One region of the Sporomusa sp. GT1 genome, then DNA from elsewhere that is predicted to be linked to it. Evidence: riboswitches for the same ligand, from Rfam matches in the RefSeq annotation. Region 1 holds a riboswitch; each other region holds the start of a gene.
What was found. Region 1 has a riboswitch for cyclic di-AMP ahead of GT1_RS08195 (APC family permease). Riboswitches for the same ligand answer to the same signal wherever they lie in the genome.

Region 1 (4,199 bases):
CGCAGGCGGGTGGTGCAGTTTGCCATATAACAAAAAAGCAGCCCTCATTGGCTACTTTCAATAGATATATTATATTGCTTCCGCGTACCATACGGCCTTGTTTCCCACGACGGACCACAGCAGATACCAGGCACCCTTACGGCACATAAGAAGTATCACTTAGCGCTGCTTCCTTCCGGACCTGACGCGATTCATGAGTTCCTATTGCGTAAGACCCGGCACTGCTACAGTCCGGCCTAGAAAACAAAAAGCCGTATACCGGCCTTGAATTTTATGGCGGAGAGAGAGGGATTCGAACCCTCGGTACAGTTTCCCGTACACACGCTTTCCAGGCGTGCTCCTTCAACCGCTCGGACATCTCTCCAAGTGCTCTCAACAGAAACTTATTATATCTTATTTTTCAAATCAATGCAAGCGGTAAATATTGCAAGCCCGGCAATATCACCAGACAAACCGTCAGCCAATTGATACTGCTTAATTATACCGAGTACCAAAAGGCTTGTCAAGTTTTTGAGTAAAGAAAAACCGCTGCTGCGGCCTTACAGCCGGCAACAGTACTGAGGCGCCGGCAGCGCAGTGTTATCTGACAGACACCGGTGCCGGACCTCCCGGGTGTGATCCCGGAAGGTCCGTCCCGGTTATTTTGTCAAATGATACGGCACTGTGGTTACAATGACATTTTCTTTCCAAATAAGAGTATTGCGCAAGAACCAGCCGGTCTGGTTGTGCAATAACCGGTGCCATGCTTTTCTGGTTTCAAACTCCGGAATAATGACGGTGATATAATCATTCGGCCCCTTCTCCCGGCATCTTTTTTCAATAAAATGCAAGAGCGGGCGCATTAACAGCCGGTACGGCGAACGAATAACCACCAATTCCACACCAGGGTCCCACAGCTTCCATTTTTCTATGACCTTTTTGGTCAGTTCATCATTGTCAGATACATGAACGGCCAGGATATCATCACCGATCATTTTGGCGTATTTGATGGTCTCATACACAACACGGGTGGGACTGGATACAGGCACAATAACGGTGTGTTTGCCTTTGGGAAAGGTGGCCGCACCTCTTTCATAGCATGCTTCGGGCAGGTGCAATTGCTCCGACATGGTATTATAATGTCCCCGGATGGCTTTAAATATATAAATCATGATGGGAATGAAAACAAGCACAACCCAGGCTCCATAAAGGAATTTCGTTACCGTAATAATCAGAACCACCAAGCCGGTGACGGCAGCGCCAAGACCGTTGAGGAAGGCCCGGACCTGCCAGCCCTTACCCCGCTGCCGGTACCAGTGCACCACCATACTGGCCTGCGCAATGGTAAAGGAAATGAAAACACCTATAGCATACAAGGAAATCAGGTGCTCGGTATCTCCCTGAAAAGCGATAATCAATAACGCAGCGGCAAGGGTGAGCAGGATAATCCCGTTAGAAAAGGTTAACCGTTCACCGCGGGTTGACAGATAGCGCGGCAGGTAGCCATCTCTGGCGACAATAGCCAACAGCATCGGCAACCCGTTGTAGGCGGTATTGGCGGCCAGATATAACACCAGCATGGTCGTGAATTGAATATAGTAATACACTGCCGAACGGCCAAAAATTTGCTCAGCCAGTTGCGACATGGCGGTTACTTCGGCAACAGGCAGGATATGATAGTGCATAACCAGATAGGTGATACCCAGGAACATAAAGCTCAGGATACCGGCCATCCAATAGGTGGTAACCGTTGCGTTACGGGCCTCAGGCTGCTTGAACATCGGCACACTGTCAGCAATAGCCTCAACCCCGGTCATAGAGCTGCAGCCATTGGCGAAAGCCCGCAAGATGACAAACAGCATGGCCCAGTCCAGTTGCTGACGGGCCAAAGACTCCGGCGGCAACAGATAGGGTGCGCCGGTGAAGGCTTTCCAGACACCTGTTGCAATTAAAGCAATTACGCCGAATAAAAAGGCGTAGGTGGGTATAACAAAGGCATTGGACGATTCCCGGACACCACGCAGATTCACCAGCATCAGCAAACCAAAGAGCACCATTACATCCAGGGTCACTTCGTGCCCGGCAAGGTCAGGCAGAGCGGAAACAATGGCCGCCGTACCGGCTGAGACGCTTACAGCGGCTGTCAGCACATAATCGGCAAATACCGAACCGGCAGCCACCAGCGCCGGCATTTCTCCCAGGTTTTTTTTGGCCACAGCGTAGGCCCCGCCCCCGCCGGGATTGGCCTTCGCAACCTGCACATAGGACAAAACCACGATGCCCAGCAGTAGCAGAATGGAGAGCGCTACCGGCGCCATAAAGCCATAGGCAATAATACCCGGAACAGCCACCAGGGTAAGCATAATTTGTTCCGGCCCGTAAGCCACCGACGATAACGCATCAGAGGAAAAGATGGATAAGGCTTTCCACTTGGGAAGTTTTTCATGAGCCAATTCCCGGTTGTGAAGGGGTTTGCCGATTAGTAATCGGCGAAATTCGCGCATCATACCAGCGCCTCCAGTTTCATTATTCGATTTTTGGGCATAAGAAAAAGACCTGACGGCCTTTCGACCCCTTGCTTTGGCCTGCGAAGTTAGCTGACGGGTAGGATGACAAGAGAAAACATCCCTTTTGTCACAAGGACAAAATTAACCCCAAAAGTGGTTCCTCCGCTTCCATTACGGAACTCGGCCTTATATTGTGTATGCATTGTTATCTTACTGCTTTTCTAATCAAACATAAAGTCCTGCTACACTTGGCTTATGCCTGCTTATCGCTGCCTATAGGCACAGAACACAATAGGCTTGACGGCTCGCAACAGCACGCTATTTTCCGCCCTCGCACTCGGTCTTTCATTACGGTTGATATACGAAAAATATCCCTGCCGTTCCGGTAAAGAACGGCAGGGATTTCTCCAGGCTTATGCTTTCTTGAATACTTTCTTCAAGCTAAACTTTCCTTGTTGAATATCGTCAAATATCGTGTACACTACCGGCACTACCACCAGGGTGAGAATGGTCGAAGTCACCAGACCGCCAATGATGGCGTGAGCCATCGGCGCCCGGGCTTCAGCCCCCGGCCCGATTCCTAACGCCAGCGGCAGCATACCGAAAATCATTGCCGCAGTTGTCATGATAATCGGGCGCATCCGCTGGATGGCTGCTTCGACTAATGCCTGGTTGCGTTCCACGCCTTGTTCACGACGCTGTTTGGCGAAATCCACCAGCAGGATAGCGTTCTTGGTTACCAAGCCCATCAGCATAATAATACCGATGAGGGACATCATACTGAGTTCACTGCCCATAACCAGCAGACCGATGATGGCTCCGATTATGGCTAACGGCAAGGCCAGCATGATGGAAAAAGGATCAAGGTAGCTTTCAAACTGGGCTGCCAGGACAAAGAAGATAAACAACACTGCCATGCCCAGCGCCAGGACCATGCTGCTAAAAACGTCATTCATGGATTCCGTCTGACCGGTAGCCACAAATTGATAGCCTTCCGGCATATCAATTTCAGCCGCTTTTTTCTCAAACGCAGAGTTAAACTCGCCCAAAGTGATTCCGCTTAAGTTAGCCGAAATGGTAATTTGCTGCTGATTGTCATAACGTTTGATTTGGGCGGGACTGGTAGCATAGACAGTGTCAGTCACCTGTGACACCGGCACCATGACGGCCTGGCCGGCCTCATCGCGCGCCGTTCCTGACAGGTATACCTTGTTGACATTGCCCAAACTGCGCCGCTCTTCCGGATCTAAGATGACCCTGACATCATGTGAGTCGTCGCCGTCCTTGTACTGGGTGACAACCTTACCGTTAAACATGGTCTGCAAGGTATCGGCAATGCTGGCTGACGAAATACCCAAGTCAGCCGCCCGGTCACGATTCACAATGAATTGGGCGTCAGGGTTACCGGGTTCATAGCTTGACGATACTTCGACGGCTCCCGGAATACCGGCAACCGCTTGCTGTACCTGCTCGGCAATCACCGCCAAGGTTTCCAGCGACTGCCCCTGGATAACCAGCGACACCGGTTTGCCGCCTGACAGACCTGACTGTTTCATGACACTGATATCTGCGCCGGGAATATCCTTGAGCTGTTGACGCAGGCCGGCAATAATGTCGTTATCGCTGACACTGCGTTCACTTTTCGGCACAAGCTGGCTAAAAATACTAATCTCTCTGGTATTAGCCACACTATAGGTCATTTCAACTTCAGGA
Region 2 (4,199 bases), on a different contig from region 1:
AGCCAGCAGGCTTTATAAACCAGCAGCCGGGCAGCCTCAATTTGCATCGCCATATCAGCCAGCATAGCCTGTACAAGCTGGAACGAAGCAATAGGCTTATCAAATTGTACGCGCTCCTTGGAGTATTTAACAGCCAATTCAAAAGCCGCCTGAGCCAATCCCACCGATACCGCACCAACAAACGGCCGGGCAGCATCCAGTGTTTTCATGGCAATCTTGAAACCTTCTCCTTCACGGCCAATACGGTTAGTTGCCGGAATACGCACGTTGTCTAACACCAATTCGCAGGTATTAGAGGCCCTGATCCCCATCTTTTCTTCTTCTTTACCAACTGTAAAACCCGGAGTGCCGCGATCGACAATAAAAGCAGTCAGGCCACGGATACCGGCTGTTTTACGGGTATTAGCAAAAATAATATAAATTTCAGCAATGCCACCATTAGTAATAAAACACTTTGTTCCATTAAGAATATAATCTTCACCGTCTTTAACAGCGGTAGTGGCAACTGCTCCTGCGTCAGAACCGGCACCTGGCTCAGTCAGCGCAAAAGCGGCTAATTTACCATTATTAAGAACATCAAACATCTTCCGCTTTTGCTCATCAGTACCCAATAATACTACCGGATAAGAAGCTAAAGCATTGGCTGCCGTTGTTGTAGCTACACCAGCACACCCTTTTCCCAGTTCCTCATAGATAAGAGCGATTGAAAGGGCATCAAGACCTGGTCCATCATACTCTTCAGGAACAGTTAAATTGAGCAAGCCTGCTTCATCAAGCTTCTTCCACAGATCAGCTGGAACCACACCGTCTTTATCCATTTCTAAAGCGTGCGGAGTAATTTCTTTAGCCACAAAATCCTTTACCATCTTTTGTAGATCCAGTTGGTCGGGAGTAAAGTTAAAATCCATGCCTTGCCTCCTTATTGTTCGCATAATACAAAAAAATACTAAAGATAAGTATACCGCATAATGATTTTTTTGTTAACACCCAAATTGCAAAAAAATGAAAAAACGCGCTATTTTAACAGCAGTTTAGCGCCAACTGCAAGTAATACTAAGCCAAACAGCTGTTGAGGGCTGCAAGCCATACGTTCAAGGCCAAAGCCGCCAAAATGATCAATAAGAATGGCCGTCAATACTTGTCCGACAATTATAGCGGTAGTAGCATTGGCTACACCAACACTGGGGATACTGGCAGCTACCAAATATATTATGGCAACGCCAATCATACCTCCCAACCAGGAATACCAAGGTGCTCCTTGCCATGCGTACAAATTCCCCTTACCCATTTTAAACAAAAACAGCAAGATCATTACCAACAAACTTCCGGTAATTTGCACAATAAATGTGGCCTCCAAAAGACCAATAACTTTACTTAACGAAGAATTCAGCGACCCCTGCACCGCCATTAATACCCCGGAAACCAACGCTAATACCAATGGCAGCATTTCGCTTGAGATGAAGTTCAACTTAGACACGCCCCCGTATATTTGCACAATTCTAAGTGTAGTATAATACTTGGAAGTTATTAATATTCCAGGATAACCTGCTTTGGAATAAAAAAAAGAGGCTTACTCTGCTAAGCCTCTTTAGTCAAGTATATATACTGTTACTTGCCGAACGCCAAAAGCCAAAGCCTCGCGGCGGTTCTCATAAGCCAAATCAATACGGTTACCCTTAATCGCACTGCCGATATCGTCAGCTACTGCATACCCATAGCCTTTAATATACAATCTGGTTCCCAAAGGAATAACCGATGGATCGACAGCAACCAAACCCTTACGCAAATAATTGCCCCGGTATGTATAGCTGCCATTTCCAGGATCATGCGCCGTATACGCTGATGCCTTCATAACAATAGAGCGGCTGTATCTGCTGGGTTCACTCGTCAAGCGCCCAAGATAGGCGAATGTTTCTTTGTCAACAATACCCGTTACTTCAAGGTCATTATTACGTTGAAATTCTTTTACGGCCTTAGCGGTAATCGGACCGAAGATCCCATCAATCGCGCCGGCATAAAAACCACCATCTGCCAAAAACTTCTGCACAGCTCGTACTTCATCGCCACGTGCGCCAACAGCAATCGGCGCTTTTTCCGGCTGCTCCGCAGTCAATCCGACCGATGGGCTGCTTACTGCAAACAGCATGACCAATGCAAAAGTAAACGCCCAAAAGGCTCTTTTCAATGGTTTCACCTCTCTTACAATGCGCCTCCGAGGTTAGCTGTCGGGTTTGGGCAAAAGAGAATGTGAGAACGCCCTACCGCGATTGCGGATTCACCCCTGTATTTCTATTGGTTCCCCCGTACCATATAAGGATTCGGCATTATAAATATAATATACCAAATTGCAAGCTTGGTCAAATTCGATATCATGGTATATTCTTGTCATATCGTCTATTTCTTTCAGTTATTTAAAAATTTCAGGAAAAATTGGAGGCAAACATTATATTCCCAGCGCCGTGCATAACTCCTTACTCGCTACACCGGTAACAGCTACCCCTTTATCTGCTTGATAAGCTTTAACCGCTTCTTCTGTCATAGTGCCAAACAAGCCGTCAGCCCGTCCCTGAAAGTATCCCATCTCTTTAAGTTTGAGCTGCAGCGCAGCTACGTCGGAGCCTGAAGCTTTATATTTCAAATTTCTTTCAATCCTAATATTTCTGCCTGTAATGCTTACCGGAGTACCAATAGGAGTCCATTCAAACAGCTCTTCGACATCCTTATTGCGCATTCTGATACAGCCATGGCTGGCAAATTGTCCAATTGACCATGGCTTATTGGTCCCATGAATACCAAATGTGCCCCACGGCACATTTAACCCCATCCAGCGAGTACCAAACCCTGTTCCCCAGTCATAATCCTTCCATACAACATTCCATTCGCCAATAGGGGTGGGAGTTTTACTTTTACCCACAGCAATCCGGTACTTTTTGTAAAGCTCACCATCGTTATGGAGCTCTAACTCCCTTGACTGAACTTTTATTAGAATGCTCACCTTACCGGCAGGTGCCTCAAAGGGTTGCCGACTATCAATTGCCGCCAGGTCCTGTTCATCCATATACTCAAAGCCAAGAATGCTAAAAACAATGCTTAAAATAGCTAATACTGCTATACCGAAAAATATCCGTGAACGCCTGACTTTAAACGACCATAAGGAATTCACCTGGTTCGCCCCCTTACAGACTGTATTCTTCAGAAAATATATGCAGCTGTCCGCAAGGGTATGAAATTTTACATGCTGTCAGGCCAACAAAAAAATTAACCGGCTAAAGCCGGTTAATTTAACACATTACATCGCATTAGCTACCATAACCCAATGGCACTTTGCGGGATTAAGATCCAAATGAATATTATTCTTGACTGCGTTTGGCATCAAAATAGTTATTAGTGTTAGTAAGCAACGTAGAAAGCAAGACCACCTCATCCTGGTATCCGGCTAAACGGTCACTTACCTCTGCTTGGACTTTTTCCTGCACGCTACTACGCACAGCAGTCTCTACCGCCCGGGCAATGTTTTGCTTAGCCACATCCTGGTCCTGGACTGCCAGTTGCGCCGCAACTGAGCTAATATCATTAACAATATCCGCTTTTCCGGTGCGTTCAAGGGCAAATTGGGCAAGAGTTCCCCACAATGCCTGTTTATTGCCTTGTTCAAAATTATCCTTTATTTTCAACAACTCTTCAATCTGGGCAGCCTGTGCGTTGGCAGCAGATAATTCAGCCAGTTGGTCTCCCAAAGACGCAGCCTCTGCTTTAGGCATCGCCAACGAAAATATTGGCATTGCGAAAACCATCAACATGACAGCGGCTATCTTTCTTTTCACAATAATACTCCTTCCCCTTTAATGGTTTGGATTCGTAACACATTTTATCATATAGTTTACATAATTAATAGAGGTAAATTAAACAAGAAAACTGATTGCAAAAACAATCAGCTTTTTTTGTCCTAACAGAAATATAACTTTCTTAAGAACAGGATCAACACCGGCTTCCGCTGCGACGCGCCTGGATGGTGCTAATACCGATTGTGCCACGGATGGCATAGCAATTCGGCCCGCCAAAGACTCGGCACAAGCCGTGTTTTCTTTATTTAATGCAAGCAGTTATAGTACCATTTTCAAATACCGGAATAACTGACAAGGTATCTTGTTGTAAACATAACATAACATCTTGTTCAAAGCCGATACTACGTAAATAGC
Region 3 (4,199 bases), on a different contig from region 1:
TACATTGCGTTTGTCCGCATTTTACACATACAATATGATGATGATGGCTGGTGTCCACCAATTCATATCTGACACTTTCTTTTCCCAGGGCATTTATCGGGGTTAACGCTTCTAAGTCAACCAAAACATGAAGATTGCGGTATACAGTGTCCAGGCTTATGTCCTGATAGCGCACCTTTAGTTTTTCCCAAATTTCAAAGGCGGACAACGCTTGGCCTGACTCAACCAGCTGCGCAATCATAGCCTGCCGCTGGGCTGTTATCCGGTAGCCTTTATCTCTTAAACGGGCTATTACAGCAATGACACTTGCTGCATGATCGACAGTCATATCTTTTCCCCCCTTTCTACTGCAAAAAAGATTCCTAATAGGAATGAGATTGCCACGCTACGCCAGCAAGCGGTAACGCGGCAATCTCTGAATGCAATTTATTATTCGAGAGCCTGGATTAAATTGGCTAAGTTTGCTCGCATCAGTGTAAGATAATTCTTCCCCTGCTTTACTTCCTCAGGGGTTAACGCATCCACCGGATGCAATACCAGAACTTTGGCGCCGGCTTCTTTAGCCAAAGTTTCCGCTACTTTGGAACTCACAATGGTCTCCGAAAATATGTAACTAATTTGCCGTTCACGACACAGCTTGGTAATATCAGCCATCTTTTCCGGCGTTGGTTCAGCATCCGGTGACAAACCCATGATGGCAACCTGTTCCAGCTGGTAGCGCTCTGCCAAATAGCCAAAAGCAGCATGGGTAGTAATAATTGTACGTTTCTTTACCTTTTGCAAACCGCTCTGATACTCTTCGTGAAGCTTTTGCAGCTCTTTATTATAATTAGCGGCATTTTCACGGTAATAGGCGGCATTGGCTGTATCGGCAGCAGCCAGAGCTTCCGCAATGTTGTCTACTTCCTTCTGGGCCAATACAGGATCAAGCCAAACATGCGGATCAATTTCGTTTTCTTCATGCTCATGCTTATGCTCATCAACATGGTTATGTTCGTCATGTCCATGACTATGGGGAATGCCTTCTTTTAATTCAATACCTTTACTGACCTCAACCGCCGTTGTGCTGCCAAGTACGTCTTTCCCCGTTACTTTGCCAATCCAATGCTCGAAATTGGCACCGTGAAAGAAAAACAGTTTTGCATTTTTGACCTGTATCAAGTCCTTGGCAGATGGTTCCCATTCGTGCGGTTCGGCTCCGGCAGGAACAAGTATGTCTACCTCGACTTTGTCGCCACCAACCTGCCGGACGAATTCGTATACCGGATAAACACTGGCCAAAACCTTGATTTTGGCTGCTTGCTGTGCATTATCACCTGGCGCAGCTGTTCTCTGACCGCAACCACTGACAAGTACCCCCAATAGAAAAAGTACAACCAAAACCATCCTTGTTTTTATCATATATATCGCTATCCCCTTTTAATAAGAATATTCCTATTAAGATAGTAACAGGCCGGAATCCTACTGTCAACACTTTCCACCGCTTAATAAGATTATTCTTAACAAAAAATCAAAAAAATATAGCGGCATATATAGCTGCCGCTGCTTTTTTTAGCATTATTTTACTTGGTTGCACGGGTAACCTCAAAAGATCGACTGTATATAGCATGAAATAACAAAAGCGGGAAGACAGATAATGCCTTCCCTTCTTGTTGGTTTACATCACCCGGCGGGCGCCAATGTAGCGCGGACCCCAATAGCTACTGCTCATACTGGCAATAGCCACACCGCGGCTGGACGTAGCGCTGATAAAATTACCATCACCAATATAGATGCCGCTGTGAGATGCTCCCGGTGCGTAGGTAGTGAAAAACACCAAATCACCGGGTTGAAGACGACTGTAAGACACAGGCCGCCCAACTGCAAACTGTTCATCAGCCATTCGCGGCAGAGAAATACCACTCTGGGCAAATACGAAGCGAGTAAAGCCGGAACAGTCGAAACCGCCAGGGCTTGTCCCACCAAATACATAAGGCACACCTTGATAACGCAGCGATGTCTGAATAATACGCCGTACCGAAGTTGTGGAAGAATCACGGCTGGCAGGAATATCCCGCCCCATCAAAGCACGATAAGTTTGTGCTCCAACTACACCATCAGGCTCAAGACCCCGAGCTTTTTGAAAAGCCTTGACAGCACTGACCGTTAAGTTGCCAAAATCACCATCTGCTGTGCCGGCATCAAAACCAAGCTCATTAAGCTGAGTTTGAATAGCGGCTACATCAGCGCCTCGGTCACCGGATTCATATGTACCTGAAGCATGGGCAAAAGCAGCGGTCCCAAAAAAGAGACAAAAAGCAACAATAAACCCGAAATACTTTTGCAATTGGTTTCCCCTCTCCTTGGCCTCCGAGGTTAGCTGACGGGTTAGGGTTGCAGGCACCCTACCTGAAAAGCCAGTGCTAATCAGGTTTCACCCCATAAAACTGGTTCCCCCGTACCTGAGCTGGATTCGGCTTTCTAAAACGCTCCTTGGTTATTATTCTGTATCAAATTTGAAAATCCTGCCTAAAATTCATGGTTTTTTTACAAATTTAGGGAGGATTATAGTTTCCTGATAATTACTACTCGTTACCTTTGTTTTGCTGCCGGCTCAAATCAGCCTGAAGCCAGTAGAGCGGACGCTGTTTCACTTCTTCAAATATTCTCCCGACATATTCACCAATAATACCAATGCCCGCTAATTGCAAACCGCCCAACAGCAAAATACTGGCCGTAATTGTCGCCCAGCCCGGAACAGCTTCATCGGTAAAAAGCCTAATATAAACAACATGGCCTGTCAGCACAATGCTGCTGAACCCCAGGGCCAGTCCAATATAAAAGGCAAACCGGAGCGGTGTTTTAGAATATGCCGTTATACCATCAAGCGCAAAATGCAGCATTCGCTTTAATGAGAATTTGGATTGCCCGGCAAAACGTTTCGGCGCAACAAATTCAATCTTAGTCTGCCGATAGCCAATCGCGCTGATCATACCTCGAATAAATCTGGCACGCTCCCGAAAGCGCCGGAAACTATCTACCACCTGTTTATCTAATAATCTAAAATCAGAGCCACCCTCGGTAACCTGTACATTAGACACGGCATTCATCAATTTATAAAACATGCCTGAGGTAAAGCTTTTAAACCAGGATACTCCTTCGGTATTAATTCTCACTGTCTGGACTACCTGGAAACCTTCTTCCCATTTGGCAATCAACTGCGGCAGCATCTCAGGCGGGTGCTGCATATCGCCATCCATGGTAATAACGGCATCCCCTTTTGCATGGTCCAGTCCGCAGGTTAAAGCCACCTGATGACCAAAATTGCGAGCCATAATGAGCGCCCGTACCCGCTTGTCCGCATTGACTAAACGTTCTAAGATAAACGGAGTAGCATCACTTGAACCATCATCGATAAAAATGAGTTCATAAGAATAGGCCAGCGGCTCCATAGCATTAACAACTTCCTGATAAAAGTTGTCGATATTATCCTGTTCGTTAAATACCGGCACAACAATAGATATTACCTTTTCCGGTGAAGCCATAATCAGCCTCCTTTTCACCATTTTATTATTGCACTGCCGGGCAGTGAATGCAAGTCCTGGAACTGAAAAAGCGAGATTACTTCCCATACCTGCAATGACGGTAAGGACCCGCTACAGTCATTGTGAGAGGTACGGCGAAACAATCTCGCTTTTTCACTTGGAACCTTCTTACGCTGTGATATCCTGACGTAAAACCATTGCGTCATGCAAATAAATATGCTTGATATCCTGCTGACAAGTATCGGTATTCCAAAGAATCAATACTCTGATACACAACGGCAGCGCTTCAGGACACTCTATTTCCTGGGTGCCAAATAATGGCACTTGTGTCCAGCCGAGTTTTCTTGCACCTGCAGCCGGAAAAGCCGCGTTTAAATCAGGGGTTGAGCTGAATATCACAGCGCCAATATCTTCGGTATTCATCGCATTTTCCCGTACAATTGCCGCTAGAAGTTCAGCCACGCGCTCAAAGATTTCTTCACATTGGTTTGCGGTAACAGTTGTCGCGCCTCGAACGCCACGCAGCATAATAACCACTCCTAGAGAAAAATTAGCATAGGCTTAGTATACAATATACGCGAAATTAATCCTTTTTCCTGCCAACATTGTAAATATATATATCCAATAACACTAAAGCCTCGCCGCCATGCTGTTAAGGTTAGTCTTCTTTCTTAG

Region 2: another riboswitch for cyclic di-AMP. It lies ahead of GT1_RS00025 (peptidoglycan-binding protein); the one in region 1 lies ahead of GT1_RS08195 (APC family permease).
Region 3: another riboswitch for cyclic di-AMP. It lies ahead of GT1_RS02040 (C40 family peptidase); the one in region 1 lies ahead of GT1_RS08195 (APC family permease).

Annotation. Positions count from the first base shown of each region.
Region 1 covers NZ_BMBX01000004.1:152,367-156,565, forward strand. Annotated here, with positions in the region: tRNA gene GT1_RS08190 (tRNA-Ser) at 275-364, opposite strand; gene GT1_RS08195 (APC family permease) at 639-2,486, opposite strand; cyclic di-AMP (ydaO/yuaA leader) riboswitch at 2,547-2,682, opposite strand; gene GT1_RS08200 (efflux RND transporter permease subunit) at 2,900-4,199, opposite strand, start outside.
Region 2 covers NZ_BMBX01000001.1:1,574-5,772, forward strand. Annotated here, with positions in the region: gene GT1_RS00015 (acyl-CoA dehydrogenase family protein) at 1-908, opposite strand, end outside; gene GT1_RS00020 (DMT family transporter) at 1,016-1,468, opposite strand; gene GT1_RS00025 (peptidoglycan-binding protein) at 1,589-2,185, opposite strand; cyclic di-AMP (ydaO/yuaA leader) riboswitch at 2,192-2,334, opposite strand; gene GT1_RS00030 (L,D-transpeptidase family protein) at 2,444-3,163, opposite strand; gene GT1_RS00035 (hypothetical protein) at 3,351-3,824, opposite strand; gene GT1_RS00040 (2-phosphosulfolactate phosphatase) at 4,087-4,199, opposite strand, start outside.
Region 3 covers NZ_BMBX01000001.1:380,384-384,582, forward strand. Annotated here, with positions in the region: gene GT1_RS02030 (Fur family transcriptional regulator) at 1-328, opposite strand, end outside; gene GT1_RS02035 (metal ABC transporter solute-binding protein, Zn/Mn family) at 430-1,401, opposite strand; gene GT1_RS02040 (C40 family peptidase) at 1,658-2,305, opposite strand; cyclic di-AMP (ydaO/yuaA leader) riboswitch at 2,330-2,468, opposite strand; gene GT1_RS02045 (glycosyltransferase family 2 protein) at 2,565-3,524, opposite strand; gene aroH (chorismate mutase) at 3,693-4,052, opposite strand; gene GT1_RS02055 (hypothetical protein) at 4,183-4,199, opposite strand, start outside.